Regions from separate parts of the Arthrobacter sp. Y3224055 genome, predicted to be linked through region 1. Evidence: predicted binding sites of a transcription regulator. Region 1 holds the regulator's gene; the other holds the start of a gene.

What was found. The regulator HspR, encoded in region 1, represses chaperone genes until heat shock. The targets are predictions, from matches to a motif close to AAGTTGAGTCNNNNNGACTCAACTT.
Region 2: a site for HspR is predicted at 6,863-6,887, ahead of AC5RTY_RS11680 (ATP-dependent Clp protease ATP-binding subunit). Genes of this name have one in related genera too.

The regions. Positions count from the first base shown of each region.
Region 1 is NZ_JBNHGB010000001.1:483,426-492,198, forward strand. Features, by position in the region: gene AC5RTY_RS02335 (HutD/Ves family protein) at 1-330, shown strand, start outside; gene AC5RTY_RS02340 (YceI family protein) at 390-956, opposite strand; gene AC5RTY_RS02345 (pyridoxamine 5'-phosphate oxidase family protein) at 1,187-1,657, shown strand; gene AC5RTY_RS02350 (YccF domain-containing protein) at 1,691-2,122, opposite strand; gene AC5RTY_RS02355 (DEAD/DEAH box helicase) at 2,329-4,026, opposite strand; gene trmB (tRNA (guanosine(46)-N7)-methyltransferase TrmB) at 4,264-5,175, shown strand; gene AC5RTY_RS02365 (zf-HC2 domain-containing protein) at 5,213-5,872, opposite strand; gene AC5RTY_RS02370 (sigma-70 family RNA polymerase sigma factor) at 5,869-6,366, opposite strand; gene AC5RTY_RS02375 (COG4315 family predicted lipoprotein) at 6,612-7,172, shown strand; gene AC5RTY_RS02380 (heat shock protein transcriptional repressor HspR) at 7,255-7,677, opposite strand; gene AC5RTY_RS02385 (DnaJ C-terminal domain-containing protein) at 7,744-8,712, opposite strand.
Region 2 is NZ_JBNHGB010000004.1:247,958-256,730, forward strand. Features, by position in the region: gene AC5RTY_RS11655 (glycine cleavage T C-terminal barrel domain-containing protein) at 1-332, opposite strand, end outside; gene AC5RTY_RS11660 (CarD family transcriptional regulator) at 761-1,282, shown strand; gene AC5RTY_RS11665 (pullulanase X25 domain-containing protein) at 1,378-2,061, opposite strand; gene AC5RTY_RS11670 (NAD(P)-dependent alcohol dehydrogenase) at 2,161-3,213, opposite strand; gene AC5RTY_RS11675 (TetR/AcrR family transcriptional regulator C-terminal domain-containing protein) at 3,316-4,038, shown strand; gene AC5RTY_RS11680 (ATP-dependent Clp protease ATP-binding subunit) at 4,251-6,845, opposite strand; gene AC5RTY_RS11685 (LexA family protein) at 7,057-7,431, shown strand; gene AC5RTY_RS11690 (Y-family DNA polymerase) at 7,424-8,773, shown strand, end outside.

The sequences.
Region 1 (8,773 bases):
CACCGGATGGAACGCTACCGCCCGTTCCGGTTCGACGGCGGGAGCAGCGCGGACTGCAGCCTGCCCACCGGGCCGTGCCGCGCGCTGAACGTCATGACCCGCCGCGGGGCCTGGGGCGCCGGCCTGCTGATCGTCGAGCTCTCGAAGAAACAGCCGCTGCGGCTGTCGGACGGACAGTACCTGGTGCTGCTGCAGGGCCAGGCCCAGGCGACGGCTGACGGCACCGCCCAGCCGCTGCATCCCTACGACACCGTGGTCGGCTCGGTCGCGGCCGAGGTCAGCGGCCGCGGGTTCGCGGCACTGGTGTCGGTCTATCCCGCCGGGGACTGAGGCGGCCGGGCCCTGAGGGCGCCGGGCCGCCGGAGCCGGCTCCTCATTGCGCCGGTTCCCTACTGCGCGGCGGCGTCCTCGACCTTGACCGCGGAGACCTCGAACTCCAGCATCACGCGGTCCGACACGAGCATGCCGCCCGAGTCCAGGGCCGTGTTCCATTTGACCCCGAACTCCTGCCGGTCAATGCGCCGGGAGCCCTCAAAGCCCGCCCGGAGCTGCCCGCCCGGGTCCCGCTCCACGCCGATGAAGTCGATCGGAACCGCAACCTGCTTGGTGATGCCGCGGATGGTCAGGTCGCCGTTCACAATGAAGTTTGCGCTTGCCACCTGATCGATGCGGGTGCTGACGAACGTAATCTCCGGATAGTTCGGCGCATCGAAGAAGTCGTTCGTGCGCAGATGCTCGTCGCGTTGCGGGCTGCGGGTATCAATGCTGGCGACCTTGATCGTGACCTTGACGGACGAGTTGGCCGGGTTGTCCACGTCGGCCTGGATGATGCCTTCCACGTCGTTGAACGCGCCCCGGACTTTGGTCACCATGGCATGGCGGGTGGAAAATCCGATCCGGGTATGGGCCGGGTCGAACCGCCACTCCCCGGACAGATCAGGAGATAGTTCGGACATGGCAGCGCTCCTCCTCTGGCACAGGCACTGCCTTCCCCAAAGCCAGATGGATGCGCCCGGCCGTCTCCTTCAGCCGCATGCGGCTCGTGTGGTAATTCCAACACATAATGGGACGCAGTGCACCACCTGGGCGCCTGAATTCCGGGGCCGCCCCGGCGACCCCGGAACGGCACCCGACCGGCGGAATCCGCGCCCTATCCCAGCCTGTCAGCGGTCAATAGACTGATGCCATGACCACCGCGAACGAGATGCCTTCATCGACGACACAGCTGCCTGTGGCCGATTGCTGGAAATTGTTCCGCAGCGCTGACTTCGGCCGGCTCGGAGTCGTCGTCGATTCCCACCCGGAGATCTTTCCGGTCAATTACGTCGTGGATCACGGCAGCATCGTGTTCCGCTCCGCCCCGGGAACCAAGCTCGACGCCGCCCTCGCCGGCGAAGTGGTTCTGGAGGTGGACGGCTTCGATCCGGCCACCGGCGTCGCCTGGAGCGCCGTCGCGCGCGGCAGCGCCCAGCGGATGAACAGCATTGAGGACGTCCTGGAATCGGCAATGCTGCCGCTGTTCCCCTGGCAGTCGGGCGAAAAGAACAATTTCGTCCGCATCGTTCCCACGGTGGTCACCGGACGGCGTTTTGTGGTGCCGGCATCGGCCCGCCGCACGCCGGGGCTCAGCGACAGCCGCCGGCTGCAGATCGAGTAGCCGCCCGCCTGGCCGGCCGGCCGCACCGACGGGTCAGCGCCAGGTAACGGGTCCCGGCTGATAGCCGGGAATGTAGCCCGGGAACGCCCGGTCGGTGGGCACGATCTGTTTGCCCAGCGGCGTCAGGGACACCGGAATCATCTTGAGGTTGGCGATCGCCAGCGGGATGCCGATGATGGTGATCGCCTGCGCCACCGCCGTCAGCACATGCCCGATCGCGATCCAGATGCCGGCGACCAGCAGCCAGATGATGTTTCCCAGCGTGGACATAAAGTAGGTGCGCCCGCCGCGGTCGACCACCATGCGGCCGAACGGCCACAGCGCATAGCCCGCGATGCGGAACGACGCAATGCCGAACGGGATCGTCACGATCAGCAGGCAGCAGACGATGCCGGCCAGGAAGTAGCCCAGCGCCAGCCAGATGCCGCCGAACAGGAGCCAGATAACGTTCAGGAGTGCCTTCATCCCACCATTCTGGCCACGGACGCGCCCGGCCGCCATACGGGACGACCCTGAGTGGCCCCCGATGTGCCGTTGAGGCGCGGGTCGTCGGTGGAGCACCGCAGCGCGGCCCCCGGCACGACAAGACTTCCCTGTCGAAAATTAAAGGCCGCAGGGCGGCCCCTTCCGTACGGAGGGGCCGCCCTGCGGCCTTCGGCTCTGCGCCCGGCCTAGCTGGTCCGGCGCTTTTCCTGCGAAGCCGGCGCCGTGGCGCGGCGCGGGCCGCGGCGGGCCGGACGCTCGGAAGCCGGAGTCTCCGACCGGAAGACCGGGCGGGTGCCGCCGGCCGTAGAGCGCTGCGGACCGCCGGCGGTGCGCGGCGCGCCGCCCGACCGGGCCGGGCCGCCGGAACGCGCCGGCCCCGCACTGCGGCCGCCTGCCGCGGTGCTCGACTGGCCGCGGCGCCCGGCGGTATCCGCCCCGGCGGCGCTGCGATGGCTGCCGTGGCTGCGGGCCGCAACGTCCCGGCCGGCCTGGCCGCGGTTTTCGCCGCGGGCCGGCTGGCGCTGGCCGCTCTCCGGACCGCCGGCGCGTGCGGCGCCGGAGGCCTGGCGGGCTTCACTGGAGCGGGTCCGTCCGCCGCGGCCGCCGGACCGCATGGCCCGCTTGCGCTGGGCGTTGGCGCCGGTGGAAGTGCCGCCGCCGTGCTGCGGCAGGTTCGCTGCCTGCTGCTGGGCCCGCAACTGCGGATCGACCGGTGCGGCCACCTCGCCCACCAGTTTCACCAGCAGGTCCGAGGACGCGGTGACGCTTTCGAAGGCTACGTCCACGCCGGCCGCCTTCATCAGCTTGCCGACTTCCAGCCGCTGTTCCGGCAGCGCCAGGGTCACGACGGTGCCGTCGGAACCGGCGCGGGCGGTACGGCCGGAACGGTGCAGGTACGCCTTGTGTTCGGTGGGCGGATCCACGTGGATCACCAGTTCCACCTCGTCCACGTGCACGCCGCGGGCGGCCACGTCCGTGGCGACCAGCACGCGCACATGGCCGGAGGAGAACTCGGCGAGGTTGCGGTCGCGGGCGTTCTGCGACAGGTTGCCGTGCAGGTCCACCGCCGGGATGCCGGCGGCGGTGAGGGCCTTGGCCAGCTTCCGGGCGTGGTGCTTGGTGCGGGTGAACAGCACGCGGCGCCCGGCTCCGGCGGCCAGCCGGTTGAGCACCTGCTTCTTTTCGGAGGCATCGCGGGTTACGAGCACATGGTGTTCCATGGTGGTGACCGCGGCCTGCGGGTCGTCCACGGAGTGGGTCAGCGGGCTGGACAGGTAACGCTGCACCAGCTTGTCCACGCCGTTGTCCAGGGTCGCGGAGAACAGCATGCGCTGCCCGCCGGCCGGGGTGGTGTCCAGCAGCTTCTTCACCACGGGCAGGAAGCCCAGGTCGGCCATGTGGTCGGCCTCGTCCAGGACGGTGATTTCCACCGATTCCAGCGTGATGATCTTCTGCTTCATCAGGTCTTCGAGCCGGCCCGGGCAGGCAATCACGATGTCGACGCCGGCGCGCAGCGCCTTTTCCTGGCGTTGCTGCGAGACGCCGCCGTAGATCACCGTGGTGTTCAGGCCCAGCTCCGACGCCAGCGGCTCAATGGTGGCATTGAGCTGGGTGGCCAGCTCACGGGTCGGCGCCAAGACCAGGCCCAGCGGGCGTCCGGGTTTGCGGAAATGGGCGGCCTCGCGCTCGGCCAGCCTGGCGACCAGCGGCAGCGCGAACGCGAGCGTCTTGCCGGAGCCGGTGCGGCCGCGGCCCAGCACGTCCCGGCCGGCCAGCGTATCGGGCAGCGTCTCGGTCTGGATGGGGAACGGGGCGTCGATGCCATCGGCAGCGAGCTTCGAAGCAAGGGCCTTGGGCACGCCAAGGGCAACAAAAGTAGTCATAAGAAAGTGAGAATGTCTTCCGGTCAGTGTCCCCGCGGCAGGTTAGCCCAGGGTCGCCGAAGAAAAATCAGACAGTGCCAACCGCCCGGACCTGTCCGGTCACGTCGTTAGACGGAAAGCGGCGGCGCAATTGAAAGCGTTCATCGACGCAGGGAAACGCGTCAAACTGCGCCTCCGAGTAGCACCAGTCTAGCAGCACGTCCGGGCCGCCCGCGCACGGGCGATACTCTGGTGGGGATGACCAGCGACTCCCCCACCCCTGATTTTCCCGCGAACGACGACGGTGCGCGCCTCGCGCAGCCCACCCACCTCGCCCGTCCGGTCAGCTTTGTGCGCCGCGGATCCCGGCTGCAGGGCCGCCGCCAGCAGGCCTGGGACGAATACGGCCCCAGGTTCGCCGTGGACCTCCCGCGCCACGGCGGCGACACCACCGTGGACCCGGACTATGTCTTCGACGCGGCGGCAGCCTTCGGACGCGAGGCACCCCTGGTGGTGGAGATCGGATCCGGCCTCGGGGAGGCCGTCTGCCATGCGGCGGAGCAGCATCCGGAGTGGAACTTCCTGGCCCTGGAGGTCTACCGGCCGGGGCTGGCGCAGACCCTGCTGCGGATCGGCCAGCACGGCCTGTCCAACGTGCGGGTGGCGCAGGTCAACGCGCCTGACGCCCTCGCGACCATGCTGCCCGAGTCCTCGGTCGCCGAGCTCTGGGTGTTCTTTCCCGACCCGTGGCACAAGACCCGCCACCACAAGCGGCGGCTGGTGCAGGAGAGCTTCGCGGACCTCGCCGCCCGCGTCCTGCAGCCGGGCGGAATCTGGCGCCTGGCCACCGACTGGTCCGACTACGCGATCCAGATGCGCCGGGTGGCCGACGCCTCGCCGGACTTCCGCAACCTGCATGCCGGCGAGCGCACCGGCAAAAACAGCCCGCTGACCCAGGTCTGGGAAAGCGGCGTGGAAGGCGTGGTGGGCGGCGCCCCGGTGCGCGAAGGCAAGATCCCGGTCAGTACCGGAAATGCCAGCACCGGTGAAGGCATGGATGAGCACGGCGGCTGGGCGCCCCGCTTCGACGGCCGGACCATGACCAGCTTCGAGCAGAAGGCCCACGACGCCGGGCGGATGATCTTCGACCTGGCCTACCGCCGGAACTGATCCCCGCCTGAGCTAAACCGCACTGGACCCCGCGGGCTCAGTCCGTGGCCACTGCCGCCAGCGTTGTGTCCGCCCCGTTGCGAAGCTCCACCTGGACAATTTCGTCGGTGGCCATGGCGCAGGCTGCGGTGAGCGTGGCGCGGCCCGCCGGCGTCGCCTGCCAAGAGGCCACCTGATAGGTGTAGCCGGTGTCTCCTGTCACCCAGAGGGTGAGTAGTCCGTCCCGCGGCAGCTGCTCCCCCGCTACCTGCATCTCGGTGCCCCACGCCTTGTGCACCAGCGCCAGCTCCAGCTGCAGGCCGCCGTCGGCGGTCATCACATAACTCTCCGTCGCCGGCGGCTGCTGCTGCTGCGTCAGCAACGGCCCGATGGCCGCCCCGGCGACCAGGCACACGCCCGCCACGGCCGCCACCAACCCGGCCCACCGCCGTCGCTCCTTCCGCCGCCGGCGGGCCAGTTCGTCCACCAGTTCCCGGGTGCGTTCCTCGACTTCGTGTTGCGGCGGTGCCGCCAGCTCCAAGGCGGCGTCGCGTGGCAGCGCGTCCAGCAGATCGGGCAGCGTTTCCAGCTCCGCGGCCTCCCGGCGGCACGCGGGGCAGGAGGCCAGGTGTTCTTCGAAGCCCGCCCGTTCGCGGCGGTCCAGTCCGCCCAGCACATAGAGGCCGAGCAGTTGGTGCTGTTCCTCGTTGGCATTCACTGCTGCCCCACCCCCATCTCGTCCAGTACGGCCCGCAGGGCCTTGGCCGCGTAGAACGCCCGCGACTTCACAGTGCCCAGAGGAATGCCCAGCGACCGGGCGGCTTCGGACGACGTGAGCCGCTGGTAGTGCAGGGCGAGGATGATGTTGCGGTGCTCGGGGCTGATGCGAGCCAGCGCTTCCTCCATGACCACACGGAGCAGGAGCCGCTCCAGCTGGTCTTCTTCGCTGGCCGGCTCGTCCTCGCCCAAGCCGGTCTCGCCCGGCCGCCGGGTGCGGCGCCGGTAGCCGTCGATAATGACGTGACGGGCGGTTTGGTAGAGGTAGCCGCGCATGTTGTCGGTTTCCGGGCCGCGCTTCCACACCCGCAGGATCGTCTCCTGCACCACGTCCTCCACCTGGTCCGCGTCGGAGGTCGCCGCGCGCACGAACCGGCGCAGCGCCGTGGCGTGGTCGCGGTAGAGGCGGGCCACGGCCTCGTCGTCCAATGCCACGGCCGCCTCCTTCCTCCCGGCAGCCCCGGCCGCCCCGCCGGCGGCGGACGTCCCCGTGCAGCGTCCCACGCGGCGTCCTACCGGGTACGACGACGGCGGCGGCGTTCCGGTTCATCCAGCCCGCGGGATCCACTCCGCCCGACGTTGAACCATTGTGGGTGCGGCCGGCGTCTTTGCCAATAGCGGGCCGCGCGCCCCGCGGCACGACGTTCCGGGCACCGCCCGGGAGACCGCAAAGGAACCCCATGAGAATCACGCAGACAGCCGCGGCAGCCCTGCTGGCCGCCGCCATGATGGGCCTCGCCGGGTGCGGAGGAGGCTCGGGTACGGAAACGCCTGCCGGCCCGGAGGCGCCGCCGGCAGGCGAGGCGCCGACGACGGGCGCCCCCGGAATGACCACGCCGGCGGCGCCGAAGACAGACGGCGGGGAGACCGGCGGCGCGCAGGCATCCGGCGCCGCCTCTACCCTCACGACGGCCGAATCCGACCTGGGCGAAATCGTGGTGGACGGCGAAGGCATGACCGTTTACTACTTCACCAAGGACGTCCCGGACTCAGGCGAGAGCGCCTGCACGGGCGACTGCCTGGCCGCGTGGCCGCCCGTGCTGGCCGAGGAAGAACCGGAACTCGACGGGGTCACCGCGGAGGTGGGCCTCATCGACACCCCGGACGGGCAACAGCAGGTGACGCTGAACGGCATGCCCATCTACTACTGGGCGCAGGACAAGGCCCCGGGAGACACGACCGGACAGGGCGTGAACGACGTCTGGTTTGTGGTCGCCCCCGACGGCGAAATGATCAAGTAGCTCCACGCCGCCATCCTGCCCGCAGCCGCCTGCCCGGGGCCGGCAGCTGCGGGCGTCCGATCACAGGCGCCGGCCGGACGGGTCAGCGCTGCGGCCGCCAGACCATCAGCGCCTGGCTGCGCGGACGCGGCCGCTGGCCGCGGGCCAGCGTCACCACGTCGCCGGCGAGGCCGGCGGCGAACACCCGGCTGGAGTCGGTGCCCCGGCGCTGCCGTGCCATCAGTTCCTCGGAGAGGTCCCGGACCTGGGCCTTGAGCGCGGCGACCTCGTTTTCCAGCTGGAGGATGCGCTTGATCCCTTCCAGCGAGACGCCCTCCTGGGACAGCCGCTGGACCTCACGCAGGGTGTTCACGTCCTTCTGCGAATAGCGGCGCTGCCTGCCCCGCTGGCGCGACGGAGAGACCAGGCCGAGACGGTCGTACTGGCGCAGCGTCTGCGGGTGCATGTCCGCCAGTTCGGCCGCCACCGAAATCACGAAGATCGGCGCGTTCATATCGATGCTCATGGTGCTCTCCCTCCTGCGCTTCGCGCGTTTCCCGTCCGGACTGTCCCGACCTGTCGTAATTTCCCGCTACAGCCTGGCCTTGGCGGCAAGATTCCCGCGCGGGTCGGACCCGGCAGTCGCCGCCGCGAAGGCGTTAACCGCGTCTTCGGCCTCTTTCCCAAGGTTCTGCGGGACCACCACGTCGATGGTCACGAGCAGGTCGCCGGTGTTCTTCGAGGTCTTCACCCCGCGTCCCTTCACGCGGAGCGTTCGGCCGGAGGGTGTTCCTGCCGGCACCTTGACCTTGACGAATTCACCCGTCAGGGTCGGCACGTCGATCTGCGCGCCCAGCGCGGCCTCCGGGAACGTGACCGGGACGTGGATCCGGATGTTGTCGCCGTCGCGCTGGAAGAACGGGTGGGGCTTGACGTTGACGGTCACCATCAGGTCGCCCGCGCCGGCGGGGCCGGCCTGGCCCTTGCCGCGGACGCGGACCTTCTGGCCGTCTTTAATCCCGGCCGGAATCCGCACGTCGATCACTTCGCCGCTGGGTTCGCGCAGCCCGATGGTGGTGCCGTTGATGGAACCGGCGAAGGAAATGCTGGTGGTTGCGGTGCGGTCGGCGCCCCTGCGCGGGGGCTGCTGCTGCGGGAAACCGCCGAAACCGCCGAACAGATCGGCGAACTCCGGCGGCACGGTGCCCGCGGAGCCGGTGCGGGTGCGGGTGCCTTGGCCGAACAGGTTGCCGAAGATGTCCTCGAAGCCGCCCGCGCCCGGCCCGCCGGCGCTGCCGGGACCGCCGGCGCTGAAGCGCGCGCCGCTGCCCATGGCGCGGATCGCGTCGTACTGCTCGCGCTCCCCCGGGTCCGAGAGGACCGAGTAGGCCTCGGAGATGTCCTTGAACTTCTTTTCCGAACCTTCGTCCCCCCGGTTGGTATCCGGATGGTGGGTCCGCGCGAGCTTGCGGTACGCCTTCTTAATGTCCGCGTCGGATGCGTCCTTGGAGACACCGAGGATCTTGTAGAAGTCCTTCTCGACCCAGTCCTGGCTAGCCATGCAGGCGCCTCCTTTCAGTTGTCACAAAGTCTATGGGCACCGGCGCCCCCGGACGGACGGG
Region 2 (8,773 bases), on a different contig from region 1:
CCCACCTCGCACTTGGTCAGGTCCCGCGGGGTGAGCATGTTGGTGAAGTCGAAGGCCTGCGGGCCGCTGATCTGCAGCTGCCGCTCCACGCCGACGTCCCACAGGGTGACGTCGTTCAGCAGCGACCAGTACTCGCTGACCGGATCGCCGTAATGGCGCGGGTGGTAGGTGTGGTTGTACACGCTGTAGGCCGCGACGCCGTGCTCTCGCGACTTCCAGAAGTAAGGGGACTTGCGCAGCCGCGTGTAAAGGGTGACGGCCGGGTTGGGGTTAACGCGGGACGAATCGGTGCCGTTGAACTGGGCGGAGCCAGAATCGAGAATCTCCGACATAGGGGCTTTCTCCTTCGAGGTTCTGGCGCCAGCCGGACCTGAGGAGTTGCGCATGATGCGCAACTTTGCGCCATGTGAGACTGCCATGGTGGCAGTCGCTCCGCCGGGGAGTCAAGGGGCAGCGCCATCCGGTTGCGCGGCGCCGCGGCGTCCCATCTGCCGCGCGGGCCCACGGCCGCGAGGGGTCCCACCGTTTGGTATTCCCACGGACATCAGGCGCACGCGTGAGATAATTGAGGCAGCCAAGCTCGCGGGTTTGGGCGGGTCCATCCGCATGGATCCGAGCCGGTCCGCGTGCTCACAATATCGAAGCTCCGGTCTGCTGGCCGCGGTTTCGATCCGTGGGACGACCGTCTGGCGCGAGGGCCCCGGGGCGCTCCGTCCACTGATGTCGAGTGTGGCGCTCGTGCGAATCAGAGGACTCTCAAATGCTGTTTGCTGAAGGTCAAACCCTTGTTCACCCACACCACGGTCCGGCCGTGGTCCGAGGCATCAAAACCCGGCCCCTGCGGCAGGACGCGGAATGCCGCTACGTCATGCTGGAAGTCAAGAACTCGAACCTGACGGTCGGTGTCCCGCTGGAGCGTGCCGAGCAGGTCGGCCTGCGGCCGGTCTTCGATGAGGGACAGCTGGAGGCACTGTTCGACGTGCTGCGCGCCGCCTCGCGGGAGGAGGATCCGCAGTGGTCCCGGCGCTTCAAGGACAACCAGGAACGGCTCCGCACCGGCGACATCTTCGTGATCGCGGGACTGGTCCGCGACCTCGCCCGGCGGCTGCACGCCAACGGCAACATGTCCCACGCCGAGAAGGACATGCTGCAGTACGCCAAGAAACCGCTCGTCACGGAAATTGCGCTGTCCAAGGGCATTGATCTGCAGGAAGCCGAAGAGGTCCTCGAGTCCGTGGCGACCGGTTCGGGGCCGGAGGTGGAGCACCTGGCCAGCGCCTGAACGACGACGACGCGCGCAGTGCGACCGCGGGCTCGACGTCGGGGGGCGGAGCGACGGCGACGACGTGCCCATTGCCGCCGCGCGCCGCCGAAGGGTCAGGCGCGGACCAGTCGGGATGTCGCGGCCAGGTCATGGATGGCGTGGTCGTACGCGATGGTGAGCGCGCCGCCGTCGTGCTGGAACTCGTGGTTGGCGCCGTCAAGCACGCCATACGCCCCGTAGTTTTCCTCCCACGAGCGGTTCAGTGCGAACTTGAAGTTATACCGGCCGGCGGGCAGCTCGGCGTCCAGCTTCCACAAGCCGTCCGTGGCGTCGAAGCGCATCTGCACCGCCCCGTCGGCCGGGTCCCAATCCTGGTCGGCGCCGAGCAGCACGCCGAAGTCGCCCACCACGGCGACTCCAGCAGGTTGGTCGGCGGGCAGGGCGGGCTCCGCCGCCGGCGGCGACGGTTCCGGCAGCGGGGTGCCCGCCGCGAGGGCTGCGGCCAGTTCGGCGCCATCGGAAAAGGCGGTGACCGCCCGCAGCCCGTCCTCGGTGATGGCCCACCCGCCGCGGTCCTTCGACATCCAGCCGGCTTTCACCAGCCGCGCGGTCGCCGTCGTCAGGTTTTTGAAGCCGCGGGGCACACCGCCGCTCAGCAACTCCTTCTCGTGCGCGGTCGGCGGTACGCGCCGCAAGGCCTCGCTGATGACGTCCCTGGCGTCAGGCCGAGTGCCGGTTGCGGCTGCCGCCGCCAGAATCTCGAGGACAGGTTTGAGACGCAGATGGGTTTTAAGCATGGCCGTGGCTCCTTCGCGGGGCTGCCGGAACTGGTGACGCTCCCAGTCTGTTACCCGGCCGTGCCGAGCACCACTATTTGGCGTTGTGTGTCGGCTCCCCTAGACCTTGATGACCACCTTGCCCCGCACCTCGCCGGCCTCCAGACGGCGGAGTGCTTCCGGCATCTGCTCCAGCGGATAAGTGTGGTCGAGCACTGGCTTCAGCTGCCCCGAGACGATCAGCTCACTCAGCCGTCCGAGGTCCGAAGCCGCCTGTCGGGCCATGAACATGACAACACGCTGCCGGTTGAAGAGGGACAGGATCATTCCGCCCAGCGGCCTGAACAGGCCGCCCGTCCAGCGGTCGCCATGCTCGCCGCCGACGATAACCGCCGTGCCGTCCGCTGCAATGGATCGGCGCACGCGCGACAGGGACGGGTTCCCGGCGATGTCCACGATCACGTCATACTTGTGTCCTGCTGCCGCAAAGTCTTCGCGGGCGTAGTCGATGACGGTCCCGGCACCGAGGCTCCGCACCAGCTCCGCCTTGGCTGCGCTGCAGACGCCGGTGACCGTGGCGCCCAGGGCCGTGGCTATCTGCACGGCGTAGGTGCCGACGCCGCCGGAGGCCCCCGTGATGAGTACGCGGTGCCCGGCCTGTACGCGGCCGGCGTCCCGCAGCGCCTGCAGCGCTGTCACGCCGGAGACCGGAAGGGCCGCTGCCTGCTCGAAAGTCAGGTCTGCCGGCTTTCGGGCCAGCAGCGACTCCGCTGCCACCGCAAATTCCGCGAAGGAACCCTTGCCGAAACCGAAGACTTCGTCTCCGATCGAAAATTTCGTGACGGCACTGCCTACCGCCGCTACCGTTCCCGCGACGTCAAGCCCGGGGACCGGGTTCTTCGGGGACTTCCACCCGGAGACGGCGCGGACCGGGTACGGCAGGCCGGTGGCCATGTGCCATGTCCCGCGGTCCAGGCCTGCGGCGCGGACCTTGATGAGGACCTGGCTTTCGCCGACCTCCGGTACTGCGATCTCTTCGGGGTGCAGGGCATCGGTGATCCCGTACCGGGTCTGCACTATGGCGCGCATCGTGGGTCTTATGGGGTCCGGGGAGCCGCTGCCGGGAACCGGCTGCGTGTTCGCGGCCGAAGGGGTGGATTCTGTTGGTTCCATGGGACTTCCTTCTCGAGGACGTGGATGACGTGGAGCCCAAGTACTTCGTACAATGTACGAAGCTACCGTACAAAGTACGAGAATGCTATAGTCGCGGGAACAATGATCAAAAAACCGGGCAGCGCCCCCGCGCAACGCGAGCCACTCAGCAGGGAACGGGTGCTCCGCGCCGCCATGGACATCGCCGACGGCGGCGGGCTGGCCCGCCTGACCATTCGTTCACTGGCCCAGGCACTGGACGCCAAACCGATGTCGCTCTACCACCACGTGCGGAACAAGGACGAGATCCTCGACGGCATCGTCGACGCCGTCTTCGAAGAGATAGAACTGCCGGTGCCGGGCCGGGAGTGGAAGGCGGAGTTGAAGCGGCGTGCCGCCTCGGCCCGCGATGTGCTGCGCCGCCACCCGTGGGCCATAGCCTTGATGGAATCGCGCACCGCGCCGGGACCGGCAAACCTGCGCCACCACGATGCGACCCTGGGGACCCTTCGGGCTGCCGGGTTCTCGCTGCCGCTGGCGGCCCACGCCTATGCGGTGCTCGATGCGTACGTTTACGGGACGGCTCTCCAGGAGGCATCGTTGCCTTTCGACGGGCCGGACAGCCTGGCGGAGGTCGGCGGGCCGATGGTGGAGATGTTCACCGTCGAGGACTATCCACACCTGCGGGAGTTCGCCGTGGAGCATGTGCTGCAGCCCGGATACGACTTCAGCCACGAGTTCGACTTCGGCCTCGACCTCATTATCGGCGGCTTGGCGGCGTCGCTGCAGGGCCGCTCCGGGACTGGCGAAGAGACACCAGAGCGGGCCGAGGCGCCCTCGCCCTGAACCACCGGGTCGCGGGCGAGGCCATGGGCCCGGAACCCTGGAACGCGATTGCAGGCAGGAGGGCCCGTGAGGCCCCGCCTTTATTCCGCATTGTCGTTGGCCTGAACCGGAGCGGCGGGTCACCCCACTCCGGTGGAGTGCCCCGCCATCGCTCCGGGGTTGCGATTGGTGCGCGCGGGCACATCAACCGCGCCCGGCGTCAGTCGCCGCCGCTATGCCGCAGCGGACATGCTATCTGCCGCGACGCGCAGCCCGTCGTCGCCGGCCGCCACGCGGATTCGCCCGCCGTCGGCAACGGCCTCGGCCACCAGCAGGTCCGCAATCCGGTCATCAAGCTCGCGCTGGATCACGCGGCGCAGGGGCCGGGCGCCGTATTCGGGCTCGTAGCCGGCCTCTGCGATCCAGGCCACGGCGTCCTCGCCAACCTCCAGCGCGATGCCCTGAGCCGCCAGCCGGACTTCGGTCTTGCGCAACTGCAGCCGCACGATGGAACGGAGCTGCTCCTGGTCCAGCTTGCGGAACAGCACGATCTCGTCGATCCGGTTCAAAAACTCCGGCCGCATGGTTTCGCGCAGCCGGCCCATCACCCGGGCGCGCAGATCCTGCTCGCTTCCGAAGCCGTCCACCCCGTCGTTGGCGGTGAAGCCCAGCGCTCCGCCCTTGCTGGCCAGAAACTCCGAGCCGAGATTGGAGGTCATGATCACAACGGTGTTGCGGAAGTCCACGGTGCGGCCCTGCCCGTCGGTAAGGCGTCCGTCGTCGAGGACCTGCAGCAGGAGATTGAAAACGTCCGGGTGGGCCTTCTCCACCTCGTCCAGCAGCACCACAGAGTACGGGCGCCGGCGGACGCGTTCGGTCAGCTGGCCGGCCTCGCCGTAGCCGACGTAGCCCGGAGGGGCGCCGACCAGCCGTGAGACGGTGTGGCGCTCGCCGTATTCGCTCATGTCGAAGCGCACCATGGCGTCCTCGTCACCGAACAGCGACTCCGCCAGGGCCTTGGCCAGCTCGGTTTTGCCCACACCGGTCGGGCCCAGGAACAGGAAGCTGCCGACGGGCCGGCCCTCGTCCCCCATGCCGGTGCGGTTGCGCCGCACGGACCTGGCGATAGCGGCCACCGCATCGTCCTGGCCAATCACCCGGGCGTGCAGGTCCTCCTCCAACCGCGCCAGCCGCTGCCGGTCGCCCTGGGTCAGCCGGGCGGCCGGAATGCCGGTGGCGCGGGAGATGATCTCGGCGATCTCGGCCTCGCCCACCACATCGGAAGACGCGACGCCGGGGCGGGCCCCGCCGTCGTGATCTTCCGTGGCACCCGGGGCCGACTGCTGGGCGGAGGCGGCTTCCAGCCGGGCCTTCAGCTCTTCGATTTCGTCGCGCAGCTTCGAGGCGTCCTCGTAGCGTTCCTCGGCGACGGCGGCGTTCTTGGCCGACTCCAGCTCGGCCAGCCGGCCGCGCATGGCCTCCACGTCAACGCGCGGGCCGCGTCGCAGGCTCAGCCGTGCGCCGGCCTGGTCGATCAGGTCGATCGCCTTGTCCGGCAGGAACCGGTCGGTGAGGTAGCGGGAGGACATCTCGACGGCGGCCCGGATCGCTGCCTCGGTGTAGGCCACCTGGTGGTGTTCTTCGTAGCGGTCCTTGAGGCCGGACAGGATGCGGACGGCGTCCTCGATCGAGGGCTCTGAGACCATGACGGGCTGGAAGCGCCGCTCCAGGGCCGGGTCCTTCTCCACCTTGCGGTACTCGCCCAGGGTGGTGGCGCCGAGCACGTGCAGTTCGCCGCGGGCCAGCCGGGGCTTGAGGATGTTGCCGGCGTCCATGCCGCCCTCGCCGCCGCCACCGGCGCCGATCACGGTATGCAGTTCGTCGATGAACACGATCAGTTCGCTGCTCGCGGCGCTGATCTCGTCCAGGGTCTTGGTCAGGCGTTCCTCGAAGTCGCCGCGGTAGCGGGTGCCGGCCAGCATGCCCGGCAGATCCAGTGACACCACACGCTTGCCGCGCAGCTGTTCCGGGACGTCGCCGGCCACGATGGCCTGCGCCAGCCCCTCGGCGATGGCGGTCTTGCCCACGCCGGCCTCGCCGATCAGCACCGGGTTGTTCTTGGTCCGGCGCGCGAGGATTTCGATGGTCTGGGCGATTTCGTCCGCCCGGCCGATCACCGGGTCCAGCCGGTTCTCCCGGGCCTGGGCCGTCAGGTCGGTGCCGAACTGGTCCAGCATGGGGGTTTCCGACTCGGTGCCGGTGCTCTGTTGCGGGCCGGTTGCAGGGGTGGGGCCGTCGGGCTGCGCCGCAGCTTTCTCCGCCGCCTGCTGCAGTGCCTGCGGGGTGACGCCCGCGCCGCCCAGGATTTGGCCGGCGGGGGTCTCCTGGTTCAGCACGAAGGCGGCGAAGAGGTGCTCGGGGTCGATGTAGGTGGAGCCGAATGCGCGGGCGACCTGGTGGGCGTCCAGCAGGGCACGCTGCGCCGACGGCGTGAGCGACGGCGTTTCCCGGGTCGGGCCGGTCTTTTCCGGCAGGCCCTGCTCCGCGGAACGCGCGATGGTCTGCGGGTCCGCGCCGGTCAGCTTGATCTGGCTGGCGGCCGGCTCCTGGCCGACCATGACGTGCAGGATGTGCAGCGCGTCCACCTCGATGTGGCCGAGGCTTGCGGCAAACCGGGCTGCCTGCGCCAGCACTTCATGGGTGCGGCGGCTGAGCAGCCGGGTGAGGTCGACCGTGCGGGATTGGGCCGCCCGCTGGCCCTGCAGGTAGCGGGCCAGGAACTCGTCGAATGAACCGTTGCCGGAAGCTGGTCCGAAGAACAGTGGCATGGATAATCCTCCTGTGGAACGTGAGTGCCTTCGACTCATGTTAACGCCTCTACGACAGGATTATTCCAGAAGTTACCCAAACTTGAGTGGAGCTGGCTCATATGTAGGCCACGGCGGGCCGGTGCTAGTGTTGTTTTCGAAGCTTTGTTCGAAGACGGGGGTCGGGATGTTCGGTGTAGAGCAGCCGTCGGGTGCTTCGGCGGGCCCGGAGATGGGCAGCGGAGCGCCCGAGGAGGCGCGCGGTTTCCCGTCGCCGGCCAGGGACTACTTCCACGGCGGCATCGATCTGAACCGGCACCTGATCCGCGACCGCACCAGCACCTTTGTGATGCGGGTGGCCGGAAACTCGATGGCCGCGGCCGGGATCAGTGATGGCGATGAGCTGATAGTGGATCGCTCTTTGACCCCGCGCGACGGTTCGGTAGTGGTCGCGGTGCTGGACGGGGAACTGGTGGTCCGGCGCCTGCATCTCACCGCGGACGGCGTGCGCTTGCAGGCGGACGACGGCGGCGTTCCCACCGAAGTGGGCGAACTCGACGACCTGAGCATCTGGGGCGTCGCCACCCGTTGCCTGCACCATGTCTAGCGCCCCGGTGCCAGGGGCAGGCGGGGCGGCCTCCGGCCGGCCGTCCGGCTCCGGCGGGGCGACCTCCGGCCGGCCTGGCGAACGGATCGCGCTGGTGGACGTCAACAATTTCTACGTCTCCTGCGAGCGGGTCTTCGATCCGTCCCTCGAGGGACGGCCCGTCGTCGTGCTCTCCAACAATGACGGCTGCGTGGTGGCGCGCTCCGAGGAGGCCAAACAGCTGGGGCTGAAGACCGGGACGCCGTGGTTCCAGGTGGCGCCGCGGGCCAAGGCCTGGGGGCTGGTCGCGCGGTCCAGCAACTACGAGCTGTACGGGGACCTAAGCGCCCGGGTGATGGAAGTGCTCGGCCGGTTCGGGGCCTGGCAGGAGGTCTATTCGATCGACGAGTCGTTCCTGGGCCTGCCCGGCGACGACGCCCAGTTGCTGGAGACTGCCGGCCGAATCCGTGCCGCAGTGATCCGGCAGGTGGGCGTGCCGGTCAGCGTCGGCGTGGCGCAGACCAAGACCCTGGCGAAGTTCGCCAACCACGTTGCCAAACGGAATCCCCAGATGGCCGGGGTGTGCTCGCTGGGCTCGATGCCCGCTTCCGACATCGCCTGGATCCAGTCACGCGTCCCGGTCACCGGGCTGTGGGGCGTGGGCGGACGGACGGGGAAACGGCTGAACGCCCTCGGGATCGAGTCGATCGCAGACCTCAAGGCCGCCGACCCGCAGGCAATCCGCAAAAAGTTCTCCGTGGTGCTGCAGCGAACCGTGCTGGAGCTGAACGGGACGCCCTGCATCCCGCACGCGGAGGAGCGGGCCGACAAGCAGCAGATCATGTTCTCGCGCAGTTTCTCCACGCCGGTGACCACCATCGAGGAGATGGACCAGGTGATGGCGGTCTATGCCCAACGCGGGGCGGCCCGGATGGCGGCCGAGGGACTGCGCGCCTCGGTGCTGACGGTGACTGCGGGGACCAGCAGGTTCGCCGGCGGCGAGGCATCGTTTCCCGCGGCCAGCGTCAACCTGGCGACGCCCACGCAGGATCCGATCCAGCTGACCAAGGCTGCCGTGGCCGCCATGCGCGGCTGCCTGACTCCGGGCGCCCACTATGTCCGGGCAGGGGTCCTGCTGTCGGGGCTGGAGCCCGCGGCCGGCCAGCAGACCTTCGACCCCTTCGTCAGCGATTTGGAACAGCGGCACATCGGCGACCTGCTGGGCGCGGTGCGTACCAAGTTCGGCGAAGCCTCGATCGGCCTCGGTCAGGGCGGGCTGGCGGCCCCCGCGGCGTGGTCAATGAAACGCGAATTTTCCTCGCCACGCTACACCACCGAGTGGAGCGACCTGCCGGTGGTCAAG